Methylobacterium currus: one gene and its partner. The protein of the gene in region 1 interacts with the protein of each later gene in a pairwise test. Links are inferred from orthologs where the notes say so. Each region holds a gene or a part of one and is shown on either strand. Other genes may lie near its edges.

Region 1 (6,194 bases):
CGCGCGCCGCGAGCCGGAACCGGAGCCGGAGGCGGTCCGCAAGGTCCATGCCCGCCCCGGCCAGGCCGAGGCCAAGCCGGTGGCGCCCGCCGCCGCGGAGCGCGCCGCCAAGCTGAACCACCGCAAGCCCGAACCCCGCGAGGAGGACGAGGGGAAGGTCGCCGCGAAGCCGCAGCGGCCGGATCCGAAGGTCGCCGCCAAGCCGGAGAAGGCCGTCGCCAAGGTCGCCGCGCGCCGCCAGGACGACGACGAGGAGGAGACGGTCGCGGCCAAGCCGCAGCGTCCCGAGCCGAAGGCCGTCGCCAAGGCGCCCGAGAAGAAGCCCGAGCCGAAGAAGGTCGCCGAGGCCCCCAGGCCCGAGCCCAAGGCCGTAGAGGTGAAGAAGGTCGAGCCGAAGAAGGCCGAGGCCAAGGTCGAGGTGAAGAAGCCGGAGCCGAAGCAGGCCGAGGCACCGAAGCCCGAGGTCAAGAAGGTCGCCGAGGTGAAGCCGGCGCCCGCGCCGAAGCCCGAGCCGGTCAAGCCGGTGAAGGTCGCGTCCCTGCCCGAGAAGGCGCCCGAGCCGGCCCCGGCTCCGGCCGTCGCCCCGGCGGCGCCCGCGCCCGATCCGCAATCCAGCTTCCGCTGGCCCGCCCGCGGCCGGGTGATCTCGGGCTACGGCTCGAGCGGCAACGAGGGCATCAACATCGCGGTGCCCGAGGGCACCCCGGTGAAGGCCGCCGAGGAGGGCACGGTCGCCTATGCCGGCAGCGACGTGAAGGGCTACGGCAAGCTCGTCCTGGTGCGCCACGCCAACGGCTACGTCTCGGCCTACGCCCATAACGGCGAGATCGACGTGCGGCCCGGCGAGAAGGTGAAGCGCGGCCAGACCATCGCGAAGTCCGGCGCATCGGGCAACGTCACCTCGCCGCAGCTCCACTTCGAGATCCGCAAGGGCGCCACCCCGGTCGATCCGGTGCCGCACCTGGCGAGCAATTGAGTGCGATGAGTTCGTGAGGGGAGGCGGGGCGCGCGAGCGTCCCGCCTTCGTCGCGTCGGTCGGGAAGGCCGTCTTCCACCCCGACGGTGGTGCAACCCGCCGTGTCATCACGGGTTCTCGGCTGCGTCGAGCCCGGCATGACGGGGCGGGTGCATGACGGGGCGGGTATCAGAATCGATCGGGGAAAATCGGACAGCGCTAATCCAGCCGCTGCCCCAGCCGCCCCGCGAGATCCTGGATATACTGGAACGCCGTACGGCCCGACCGCGCCCCGCGGGTGGTCGACCATTCCAGCGCCTCGGCCCGCAGCCGCTCCGGCTCGACCTTCAGATCGTAGCGCGCCACGTAGGCGTCGACCATCGCCAGGTACTCGTCCTGGCTGCACTTGTGGAAGCCGAGCCAGAGGCCGAACCGGTCCGAGAGCGAGACCTTCTCCTCGATCGCCTCGCCGGGATTGATCGCCGTCGAGCGCTCGTTCTCCATCATGTCGCGGGGCAGGAGGTGGCGCCGGTTCGAGGTCGCGTAGAAGATGACGTTGTCGGGCCGGCCCTCGATGCCGCCGTCGAGCGCCGCCTTCAGCGACTTGTACGAGGTGTCCTCGGCGTCGAACGACAGGTCGTCGCAGAACACCACGAAACGGTGCGGGTCGGGCCGCAGCCATCCCATCAGGGCGGGCAGGCCCTCGATGTCCTCGCGGTGGATCTCGACGAGCTTCAGCGGACGCTTAGGCCCGCCCCGACCGTCGGTCTTGGCGTTGATCTCGGCGTGCACGGCCTTGACGAGCGACGACTTGCCCATGCCGCGGGCGCCCCATAGCAGGGCGTTGTTCGCCGGCAGGCCGCGGGCGAAGCGCTCGGTGTTGTCGAACAGGATGTCGCGCATCCGGTCGATGCCGCGCAACAGCCCCATCTCGACCCGGTTGACCCGCGGCACCGGCTGGAGCCGGCCTTCCGGCTGCCACACGAAGGCGTCGGCCGCCGCGAAGTCGGGGGCGGGACGGGCCGGCGGGGCGGCGCGCTCCAGGGCCGCGGCGATGCGCAGCAGCACCGGGAGCAGGTCGGACTCGGGCAGGTCGGACGCAGGACGGGGAGGGCTGGTCGGGTCGGTCATCGCGGGTGAACGGGCTCCTTGCGCAGGGGCGGACGTGCGGCCGGCACCTCTTAATCCCAAGGCAGCGCGAACGAAAACCCGCCCGGATCGGCCGGGGATGCCCCACACCCCGCCGTTGCTTTCGGGTCGTCGGTGGCTATAGTCCGCGCGCTTTTGCAAGGCCGGCGGGGACCCGCGCGGCCCGATTTCGTCTTGTTTCGGGAGACCTCGAGAGTGATCACGCCCGCCTTCGCGCAGGGAGCCGGGGCGACCGGCGGCACGGACATCCTCGTGCAGGTCGTCCCCTTCATCCTGATCTTCGTGATCATGTACTTCCTGATCCTGCGCCCGCAGCAGCGCCGCGCCAAGGAGCACCAGGACATGGTCAAGAACGTGCGCCGCGGCGACACGGTGGTGACCACCGGCGGTATCGTCGGCCGTGTCGCCAAGGTGACCGAGGCCCCGGAGATCGAGGTCGAGATCGCCCCGAACGTGCAGGTCAAGGTGGTCCGCACCATGATCGCCGAGGTCCGGGCCAAGGGCGAGCCGGTCAAGGCCGCCTGAGCGGATCCCCGACGCGAGGGCCGGCCCTGAGCAAAACCGCCGGGGCCGCCCTATCTGACGCACACCTCAAGGACCGGTTGGAACGCCGCGGATGCTCCGTATCTCCACCACGAAGGCCGTCGCGACGCTCGCCGTGATCCTGATCGGCCTGATGCTCGCCGTGCCGAGCTTCTTCTCGGCCGAGCAGCGCAAGGGCTTCATCGCCTCGCTGCCGTCCTGGTTCCCGACCTGGATCGTGCCGACCCGCGCCATCGTGCTCGGCCTCGACCTTCAGGGCGGCTCGCAGATCGTGCTTGAGGTCGACCGCAACGACCTCGGCCGCACCATGGCGCAAGGGTTGCGCGACGACGTGCGTCAGGCCCTGCGCGAGGCCGGCGTGCAGGCCGATGGCGGCATCCAGCTGCAGCCGCGCGGCGTGCAGCTGCGCGTCAGTGACGCCGCCAACCGCGCCAAGGCGATGCCGAAGCTGCAAGGATTGTCGCAGCCCGTCACCGATGCGACCCTCGGCCAGACCGGCGCCCGCACCCTGGACGTGCGCGAGGAGCCGAACGGCCTGATCCAGCTCACCTTCACGGATGCGGGCTTCAATGCCCGGGTGCGCCGCGCGGTCGCCCAGGCGATCGAGGTGGTGCGCAAGCGTGTCGACCTCGGCGGCACCACCGAGCCGTCGATCCAGCAGCAGGGCGCCGACCGCATCCTGGTCCAGGTGCCGGGCTTGCAGGACCCGGCCCGCCTGGAGGAGCAGCTCGGCAAGACCGCCAAGCTCGAATTCCGCATGCTCGCCGACAGTGCCGCGGGCGACGTCGACATGCTGCCCTCCAAGGATGCCAACGGCCAGCGCGTGCCGGTGGAGCGCCGGGTGATGGCCGACGGCGCCGACCTCACCGATGCTCAGCCGGGATTCGATCAGAAGTCGAACGAGCCGATCGTCAACTTCAAGTTCAACCTGCGCGGCGCCCAGAAGTTCGGCCAGGCGACGAGCGAGAATGTCGGCCGCGCCATGGCGATCGTCCTCGACAACGAGGTCGTGTCGGCGCCCCGCATCCTGCAGCCGATCACCGGCGGCCAGGGCCAGATCTCGGGCCGGTTCACGGTGCAGCAGGCCAACGACCTCTCGGTGCTGCTGCGCGCCGGCGCCCTGCCGGCCAAGCTGACCGTGATCGAGCGCCGCACCGTCGGCCCGGGCCTCGGCCGCGACTCGATCGAGGCCGGCAAGACCGCCACCATCGTGGCCACGATCCTCGTCGTGGTGCTGATGTTCGCGGCTTATGGGGTGTTCGGCCTCTTCGCCAACATCGCGCTCCTCGTCCATGTCGGCCTGATCCTCGGCCTGATGTCGGTCCTGGAAGCCACCATGACGCTCCCGGGCATCGCCGGCATCGTGCTCACCATCGGCACCGCGGTCGATTCCAACGTGCTGATCTACGAGCGCGTGCGCGAGGAGGTGCGGGCCGGCCGCTCGATCCCCTCGGCTCTCCAGGCCGGCTTCGACCGCGCCTTCGCGACCATCGTGGATTCCAATTCCACCATGGCCATCGCCGCGGTGATCCTGTTCTTCCTTGGCTCGGGGCCGGTCCGCGGCTTCGCGGTGGTGTTCATCCTCGGCATCATGACTACGGTCATCACCGCCGTGACCCTGACCCGGATGATGATCGCCCTGTGGTACCAGCGCCTGCGGCCCAAGACCCTGCCGATCTGACCGGCTTTCCGCGGCCGGCCCTGAGGCCGTCCGCATCCGCGCTGCGCCCGATCGGGTGCGCCGACACACCTTTTCGAGACCGACGATGCGCCTCCTCCGCCTCTGGCCCGACGAATCCCATTTCGACTTCATGCGCCTGCGGCGCCTCAGCTTCCCGCTCTCGGCGTTCATCTCGGTCGCCACGGTGGTGCTGTTCCTGCAGATCGGGCTCAATTTCGGCATCGATTTCAAGGGCGGCACCCTGGTCGAGCTGCGGCCGAAGCCGGGCGTGACGTCGGATGTCGGCTCGGTGCGCCACACCGCCAACGAGTTCGGCTTCGGCGAGACCGAGGTGCAGGAGCTCGGCCAGGGCTCGATCTCGGTGCGCTTCCCGCTTCAGGCCGGCGGCGAGACCGGCCAGACCCTGGTGATGCAGAAGGCTCACGCCGCCTTCGACAAGGATTACGCCTTCGACCGCGTCGAGACCGTCGGCCCCCGCGTCTCGGGCGAGCTGGTCCAGTCGGGCACGATCGGCGTCGTTTTGTCGGTCGTGGCGGTGCTGCTCTACCTGTGGTTCCGGTTCGAGCGCGAACTGGCGCTGGGCGCCATCGTCGGCACCCTGCACGACATCGTCATCACGGTCGGATTGTTCGTGATCACCCGGATCGAGTTCAACATGACCTCGATCGCCGCGATCCTCACCATCGTGGGCTACTCGCTGAACGAGACGGTGGTGGTGTTCGACCGCACCCGCGAGCTGATGCGGCGCTACAAGACCATGCCGACCGAGCAATTGCTCAACCTGTCGATCAACTCGACCATGTCGCGCACGGTGATGACCGCGATGTCAACCGCCCTGTCGCTGCTGGCCCTGGTGCTGTTCGGCGGCGAGGCGATCAAGGGCTTCTCGGTGGTGATGCTGGCCGGCGTGGTGATCTGCACCTATTCGGCGATCTTCGTCTCGACCCCGTTCCTGATCTATATCGGGCTGCAGGCCGGCGGGACCCGTTCGCAGGCCCGCGACACCTCCACCCTGCCGCAGGCGGCCGAGTAGTGGCGCCTCCCGAACGCCAGCACGACGGCTTCGTCCCGGGCCGTCACCCGATCGACGCCTATGGCGGCGGGGGGTTTCGCTTCGCCGAGATGTCGCATCGCGGCTCGATCCTGGCGCTGCCCTCCGGCGTGCACGCCTGGGACGTGACCGAGCCGGCCGGGATCACGCCCGAGAGCCTGGGATCCCTTGTGGCCGAGGCCGGAGAGATCGACCTTCTCCTCCTCGGCACGGGGCTTGAGATCGTGTTCGTGCCCGATTCCTTGCGCCGGTTCCTGAAGGACTCCGGCATCGGCCTCGACGTGATGCAGACCGGCGCCGCGGCCCGGACCTACAACATCCTGATGGCCGAGAACCGCAAGGTCGCGGCCGCCCTGATCGCGGTGTCGTGAGCCGGATCCGATGAGCCAGCCCGAGACGCGGGATCCGGCCTGGGCCTACGCCCATTGCGAGGCCCTGGTGCGCGAGGGCGACCCGGACCGCTGGTATGCCAGCCTCTACGCTCCGGCGGAGACACGCCCGCATCTCCTCGCGCTCGCCGCCTTCAGCCTGGAGGTGGCGCGGGTGCGCGACGCCGTGTCGAGCCCGATGCCCGGCGAATTGCGCCTGCAATGGTGGCGCGACGCGCTCCAGGGCGAGGCGCGGGGCGACGTGCGGGCGCACCCGGTCGCCGCCGCCCTCGACGACACCCTGGTCAAGGCGCGCCTGCCGCGCCAGCCCCTCGTCGACCTGATCGACGCGCGGGTGTTCGACCTCTACGACGACCCGATGCCCTCGACCCGCGACCTCGAAGGCTATTGCGGCGAGACCGCCTCCTGCCTGATCCGCCTCGGCAG
Region 2 (6,386 bases), 4.3 Mb from region 1 along the record:
CGGACAGGCTGGACTGCATCCCGGCGGCCCCGTCCGCGTTCGGCGTCATCCGGTACGTCAGGCTCTGCGCCAGGAAGTGGTCGGTCAGGCCGTTCAGCGTGTAGAGCTCGCGGGCCGCCCGCTCGAGCTGCGCCTTGGTGTCGAACATCCCGTCGAGGCTGCCGGTCTGCCGATAGGCGAAACCGCCCATCACGGCCGCGAGGATCGCCAGAAGCGTGAAGCCGCCGTACAAGCGTGCACGCATTTGGATGCGCATCGGATCGTTCACCCGCCAGAAAAGAGATGGCGTTAACGCTGCGGCAGATTTCAGAAAATTCCGTAAAATTTTTCGATTTTTTTGCCCATGAAAGTTTTTTCTTCCATTGATGCCCTTACAAGACAAGGCTGGAATTTTGTCAGCAATATCAAAACGAGCTGCCGTCGCGCCAAAATGAACGAATGAATCACATGGCATTCATTTTGAATTCCGGCAATCGCCCCTGTCTTTATTTGTCGCTTTCTGCGTCAAGCTTTGCCCGCACAGCCGCGAGGATTCGGCCCCTGCAGCCGCGTCGGCTCGACGGTCCGGATGGGGAATGTCCACGGGAAGTACATCCACGTAAGTCAGGGCGCCGGACCTGCCGGGACATCGCGCCCTCAGGCTCGGTCCAGCGCTCTGCCCTCAGCGTGCCGGCGGCAGCGGCGGCAGGGCCGCGAAGCCTTGCTCGACCTTGTCGAGGCAGCACTTCTTGAATTTCTTGCCGCTGCCGCACGGGCACGGATCGTTGCGACCCACGTCGCGGTAGGGGTTGCGCTCGGGGATCGGGAAGCCGTCCTCGTCGAGGTCGGGCAGGTGGTCGTAGGCGCCCTCGCGGGTGTGGTCGAGCGCCCCGACCAGGTCGTCGAGGTAATCGATCAGCAGGTCGTCGAAACGGTCGCGGCTCTTCGGCCGCAGGCGCGCCTCCTTGAGGGTGTCCTGCACCGTGCCCCAGTCGACGACGCTGCCGGCATTGCGGCCGTCCTTGCGCGCCGCCTTGAGGCGGGGAACGAGGTCGTCGAAGCCGAGAAGCGAGATCGCGTCCTCCCAGCCCTGCCAGACCTCCTCCGCGTCGGAGGCGCACAGGCGCTCGTCGTCGAACCGGACCAGGAACGCCTTCACCGCCTCGCGGTCGATGCGCCCGTCGGCGGTCAGCAGCGCGAGGGCGTGGAAGAGCTGCATCCGCGCGAGGCCGGCCGGGACCTCGCCGGCGATGGCGGCGAGCAGCCGGTCGGCATCGCCGTCGAAGCTGCCGGCGACGAGGGCCGCGAGGGTGTTCGGGTAATCTTCCCCGAGCGCGGCCGAGACCGCCCCCTCGTCGCGGCGCAGGAGGCGCATCAGGGCCGCGTGGATCCGGGTGTCGCGGGAAGAGGCCAGGACGTGGATGCCCCAGAAGAGCAGGCTCCGCTCGGGCTCGGTCAGCGCCTCGGGATCACCGTCGGCGGCACGGTCGAGGACGGCGAGGACCGGCTCGGCGATCGTCTCCGGCGCCGCCCGCGCCCGCTCCAGGGCCGCCTCCGGCAGATAGGTCGCCCCCGACAGCTCCCGGACCAGATCGGTCTCCGCCATGTCCGCCTTCCCCTCGCCGTTTCCGCCGGCGGCGCCCACCGCGCCGCCGGCCCGTCCGGGATCAGCCCCGCAGGGTCGCGCCGGTCTTGCGCGTCACCTCGGCGACGATCTTCTGGCTCACCGCCTCGATCTCGGCATCGGTGAGGGTGCGGTCGGTCGGCTGGAGCCGCAAGGCCACGGCGACGGACTTCTGGTCCTCGCCGATGCCGGCGCCCTCGTAGACGTCGAACACCTCGATGCCGGCGACGAGGGTGCGCTCGGCGCCTTGAGCCGCCTTCAGGATGTCGCCCGCCGCCACGCTGCGGGAGACCACGAAGGCGAAATCGCGGGTGAGCGGCTGGAAGTCGGGCAGGCTCGCCGCCGGCTTCATCTTGGTCGGCCGGTGCTTCGGGAGCGGCAGGGCGTCGAGGGTGATCTCGCAGACCACCACCGGGCCCTTGATGTCGAGGGCCTTCAGCACCCGCGGGTGCAGCTCGCCGAAGAATCCGACCTGGTTGCGCGGCCCGAACTGGAGCGTGCCGGAGCGGCCGGGATGCAGCCAGTCCGGCCCGCCGGCCACGACCTGGAGGCCGCCGGTCGGCACCCCGAGGGAGGTCAGGAGCGCCAGCGCGTCGGCCTTGGCCTCGAAGGCGTCGACGGGCCGGGCCGGGCCGTCCCAGTGCCGGCCGGCGCCGCCATGGCGGGCGGTGCCGCGGCGGAGCGCCGTCGCCTTGGTGGTCTGGCCCTCGGGCTGGTCGGAGGCGAAACACTGCCCGACCTCGAACAGCGCGACGTCGCCGTAGCCGCGGTCGGCGTTGCGCTGCGCGGCGCGGGCGAGGCCCGGCACCAGGCTCGGGCGCATGTCCGAGAGGTCGGCGGCGATCGGGTTGGCGAGCGCCAGCTCCGGCTTGCCGCCGCCGAACAGGGTCGCATCGCCATGGGCGATGAACGACCAGGTCACCGCCTCGACGAGGCCGCGGGCGGCGAATTCGCGCTTGGCCTGCCGGGTGCGCTTCTGCATCACGGTCAGGACCGGGCGGATGACGGTCGCTTCGATCCGCGGCAGGGGCTTCGGCTCGATCCGGTCGAGGCCGGCGATGCGGACGATCTCCTCAACGAGGTCGGCCTTGCCCTCGACGTCGGGGCGCCAGGACGGGGACAGCACTTTGGCCCGGTCGCCCGATCCGGCGACGTGGAAGCCGAGAGATTCCAGCATCACCTTCATCTCCGGCCGCGGCAGGTCGAGGCCCGACAGCCGGCGCACCTCGGTCCAGGGGAAGTCGATGATGCGGTCGGTGTCCGGCACCTCGCCCGACACGGTCGCCTCGCTCGGGCTGCCGCCGCAGAGGTCGAGCACCAGCTTGGTCGCGAGATCCAGGCCCGGCAGGGCGAAGGCCGGATCGACCCCGCGCTCGAAGCGGTAGCGGGCATCCGTCACGATGCCGAGGCGCCGGCCGGTGCGGGCGATGGCGAGCGGGTCCCACAGGGCCGATTCGATCAGCACGTCGGTCGTGCCCTCGTCGCAGCCGGAATGCTCCCCACCCATGATGCCGGCGATCGACTCGATTCCGGCCTCGTCGGCGATGACGATCGCGCCGTCGTCGAGCCGGTAGGTGCGCCCATCGAGGGCGACGATCTCCTCCCCGTCGCGGGCGCGGCGGACCGTGAGGTCGCCCTTCACCTTGGCGGCGTCGAAGACGTGGAGCGGCCGGCCGCGGTCGAAGGTGACGTAGTTGGTGATGTCGACCAGCGCATTGATCGGCCGCAGGCCGATGGCGGTGAGGCGTCGGCGCATCCACTCGGGCGAGGGCCCGTTCTTGACGCCGCGCACCAGCCGCAAGCCGAAGAGCGGGCAGAGATGCGCGTCGTCCGCGCCGAAGTCGCGCGTGACGGTGACCGGGCAGGGCCCCTCCCCCCGCACCGGCGCGAGATGCTCGCGCCGCAGGGTGCCGATGCCGGCGGCCGCGAGGTCGCGGGCGATGCCGTGGATGCCGGTGCAATCGGGCCGGTTCGGCGTCAGGTTGATCTCGATCACCGGGTCGTCGAGGCCGGCGAAGGCCGCAAAGGGCTGGCCGACCGGGGCGTCCTGGGGCAAGTCGAGGATGCCGTCATGGTCGTCGGACAGGCCGAGCTCGGCGCCCGAGCACAGCATGCCGCGGCTCTCGACCCCGCGGATCACCCCGACCGACAGGGTGATGTTCTTGCCCGGCACGTAGGTGCCGGGAGGCGCGAACACAGTTCTCATGCCGGCCCGCGCGTTCGGCGCGCCGCAGACCACCTGCACGGGCGCGCCCTCGCCGGTCTCGACGGTGCAGACCCGCAGGCGGTCGGCGTTGGGGTGCTGCTCGGCGGTGAGCACGGCGGCGATGCGGTAGGCCGAGAGATCCGCGGCCTTGTCCTCGACGCGCTCCACCTCCAGCCCGATGCGGGTCAGGGTCTCGACGATCAGGTCGAGGGAAGCGTCGGTGTCGAGATGGTCCTTGAGCCAGGCGAGGGTGAATTTCATGGGGCTAAACCTCTCGGCTCAGGCGAGCCGGGTCTTCGTGATGAGGAGGACGTCCAGGCGTCGGCACTGGTCGTCGTCGAGGGATTCGAGGTCGCAGACGGCCTGCTTCGCGCGGGCGACGACGTTGCGGGTCGCGTCGCGGTGGATGTTCAGGCTAGGGGGGCTGTAATCCGCCTGATGCCGGCGGTCCTGCAGGCAGGCGAAGGCCGCACCGATCTCGACGACGATCGGGCCGAGTTCGGCCGCTTCGCGCCCGGCCAGGCGCTTGCGGATCTGGCCGTGGTCGAGGAGCCGGTAGACCGGCTCCGTCAGCGCTGCGTCGCGCCGCCAGAGACCGAGTGCCCGGGTACAGACGAAGCAGAGCCCGTGGAACACGGCGTCGCAGGCACGGCTGACGGCGCGCCGCATCGCCGCCTTCCGCAGGTTGCGGCGCCCGCCCTGTTCGGCGAGCATGTCGGCAACCACCAGGAGGTCGTGGACGAGGGCATTACCGAGGCGTGGCATAAGCATCCTCTTCCACGTCCCTATCGTCCTCGTCGTCGCCCAAGCTCTTGTCGCCCAAGCTCCTGTCGCCCAAGCTCTCGTCGTCGGGGTCATCGAGATCGAGATAGGGAAAGCGCTCCTCCCCCTTCTCGCGCAGAGGCAGCCAGAGCGCCGCGTTGGCGACGTTGGACTCCTTGCCCCCGGTCACGCCCGAACCCGCCTTCATGGGGGCGACGACGAACAGCGACGGCTCGTCGGGCTGGTTGTAGCCCGGGCGCACCTCGACCCGCTCGCAGCCGGACTCGGCGAGATGCCGGGTCAGGATCTCGTCGGCGATCGTCGTGATCTCGTCCACGGTCATGGTGCGCCTCGCGGAAGCGTCTCTCAGCCAGTCAGGCCGCCGACCAGGCTCGGGATGTCGAGGGGCCGGAAGCCGTAATGCTCGAGCCAGCGCACGTCGGCCTCGAAGAACGGGCGCAGGTCCGGCATGCCGTATTTGAGCATCGCGATCCGGTCGATGCCCATCCCCCAGGCGAAGCCCTGCACACTGTCAGGGTCGAGACCGCAGTTCCGCAGCACGTTCGGATGGACCATGCCGCAGCCGAGGATCTCGAGCCAGTCGTCGCCCTCGCCGAAGCGGATCTCGCCCCCTTTGCGCGAGCACTGGATGTCGACCTCGGCCGAGGGCTCGGTGAAGGGGAAGAACGACGGCCGGAAGCGCATCTTGACGCTGTCGACCTCGAAGAATGCCTTGCAGAATTCCTCCAGGATCCACTTCAGGTGGCTGATGTTCGCCTGGCGGTCGATCACCAGGCCCTCGACCTGGTGGAACATCGGGGTGTGGGTCTGGTCGGAATCGTGCCGGTAGGTGCGGCCGGGGCAGATCACCCGGATCGGCGGCTGCACGCTGCGCATGGTGCGGACCTGCACCGGCGAGGTGTGGGTGCGCAGGAGCTTGCGCTTCCCGTCCCGGTCGGGCCGCAGGAAGAAGGTGTCGTGCATCTCCCGGGCCGGATGGCCCTCGGGGAAGTTGAGCGCGGTGAAGTTCAGCTCGTCGGTCTCGACGTCCGGGCCTTCGGCGATCGAGAAGCCCATATCGCCGAAGATCGCCGTGATCTCGTCCATCACCTGGGTGATCGGATGGATGCGGCCGCGGGTCTCGGGGCCCTCGCGCACCGGCAGGGTCACGTCGATGCGCTCGGCGGCGAGACGCGCCGTCAGCGCGGCCTCGGCGAGGGTGTCGCGCCGCGACTGGATCGCGCCCTGGACCCGGTCGCGCAGGCCGTTGATCAGCGGGCCCTGCTCCTTGCGCGCCTCAGGGCTCATGCCGCCTAAGGTCTTCAGCAGCTCGGAGACGGCGCCCTTCTTGCCGAGGGCCGCGACGCGCACGCCGTCGAGCGCCGCCTCGTCGGCGGCGTCGGCGACCTTGGCGAGGAGATCGGTTTCGAGGCTGGTGAGATCGGTCATGGTCTGCTCAATCGGGGCTCGCGGATGCCCTGCAACGCGCCGCCCCGCCCCGTCAACCCGGAGGCGGGAAACGACCCGCACAACGCAAAACGGCCCGCGCTTGCGGGCCGTGATGGTGCAGTCTCGGCAGATCGGGCCCGCCTGAGGGGGAGAGCCCGGACGTTGGCTTACGCCGCCTTGACGAGCTCGGCCGGCAGGGCCGACTTGGCCTTCTCGACCACGGCGACGAAGGCCGCCGGCTCGTGGATGGCGAGCTCCGACAGGGCCTTGCGGTCGACCTGGACGCCGGCCTTGGCCAGGCCGTCGATGAAGCGCGAATAGGTCAGGCCGTGCGGGCGGACCGCAGCGTTGATGCGCTGGATCCAC

Evidence for each region.
Region 2: the proteins of secD (region 1) and pheT interact in binary tests that used the Escherichia coli proteins (3 or more experiments, as listed by UniProt). The link is inferred for Methylobacterium currus from one-to-one orthologs.

Annotation. Positions count from the first base shown.
Region 1 is NZ_CP028843.1:2,017,854-2,024,047, reverse strand. What follows is about bases 2,194-5,024. They hold secD (protein translocase subunit SecD), read left to right. Parts: upstream 2,194-2,720; coding sequence 2,721-4,328; downstream 4,329-5,024. Other genes in these bases: secF (protein translocase subunit SecF), read left to right, coding at 4,414-5,024; yajC (preprotein translocase subunit YajC), read left to right, coding at 2,300-2,629. In the rest of the region: DA075_RS09460 (peptidoglycan DD-metalloendopeptidase family protein), read left to right, coding at 1-976; DA075_RS09455 (ATP-binding protein), read right to left, coding at 1,175-2,086; more of secF, read left to right, coding at 5,025-5,361; DA075_RS09435 (Mth938-like domain-containing protein), read left to right, coding at 5,361-5,750; DA075_RS09430 (phytoene/squalene synthase family protein), read left to right, coding at 5,761-6,194. UniProt on the Escherichia coli protein: Part of the Sec protein translocase complex. Interacts with the SecYEG preprotein conducting channel. SecDF uses the proton motive force (PMF) to complete protein translocation after the ATP-dependent function of SecA.
Region 2 is NZ_CP028843.1:6,293,071-6,299,456, forward strand. Bases 1,359-4,381 are described here. They hold pheT (phenylalanine--tRNA ligase subunit beta), read right to left. Parts: upstream 4,071-4,381; coding sequence 1,647-4,070; downstream 1,359-1,646. Other genes in these bases: DA075_RS28905 (YecA family protein), read right to left, coding at 1,359-1,585; DA075_RS28915 (hypothetical protein), read right to left, coding at 4,089-4,381. Outside these bases: DA075_RS28900 (methyl-accepting chemotaxis protein), read right to left, coding at 1-244; more of DA075_RS28905, read right to left, coding at 662-1,358; more of DA075_RS28915, read right to left, coding at 4,382-4,574; DA075_RS28920 (hypothetical protein), read right to left, coding at 4,558-4,914; pheS (phenylalanine--tRNA ligase subunit alpha), read right to left, coding at 4,938-6,020; rplT (50S ribosomal protein L20), read right to left, coding at 6,188-6,386.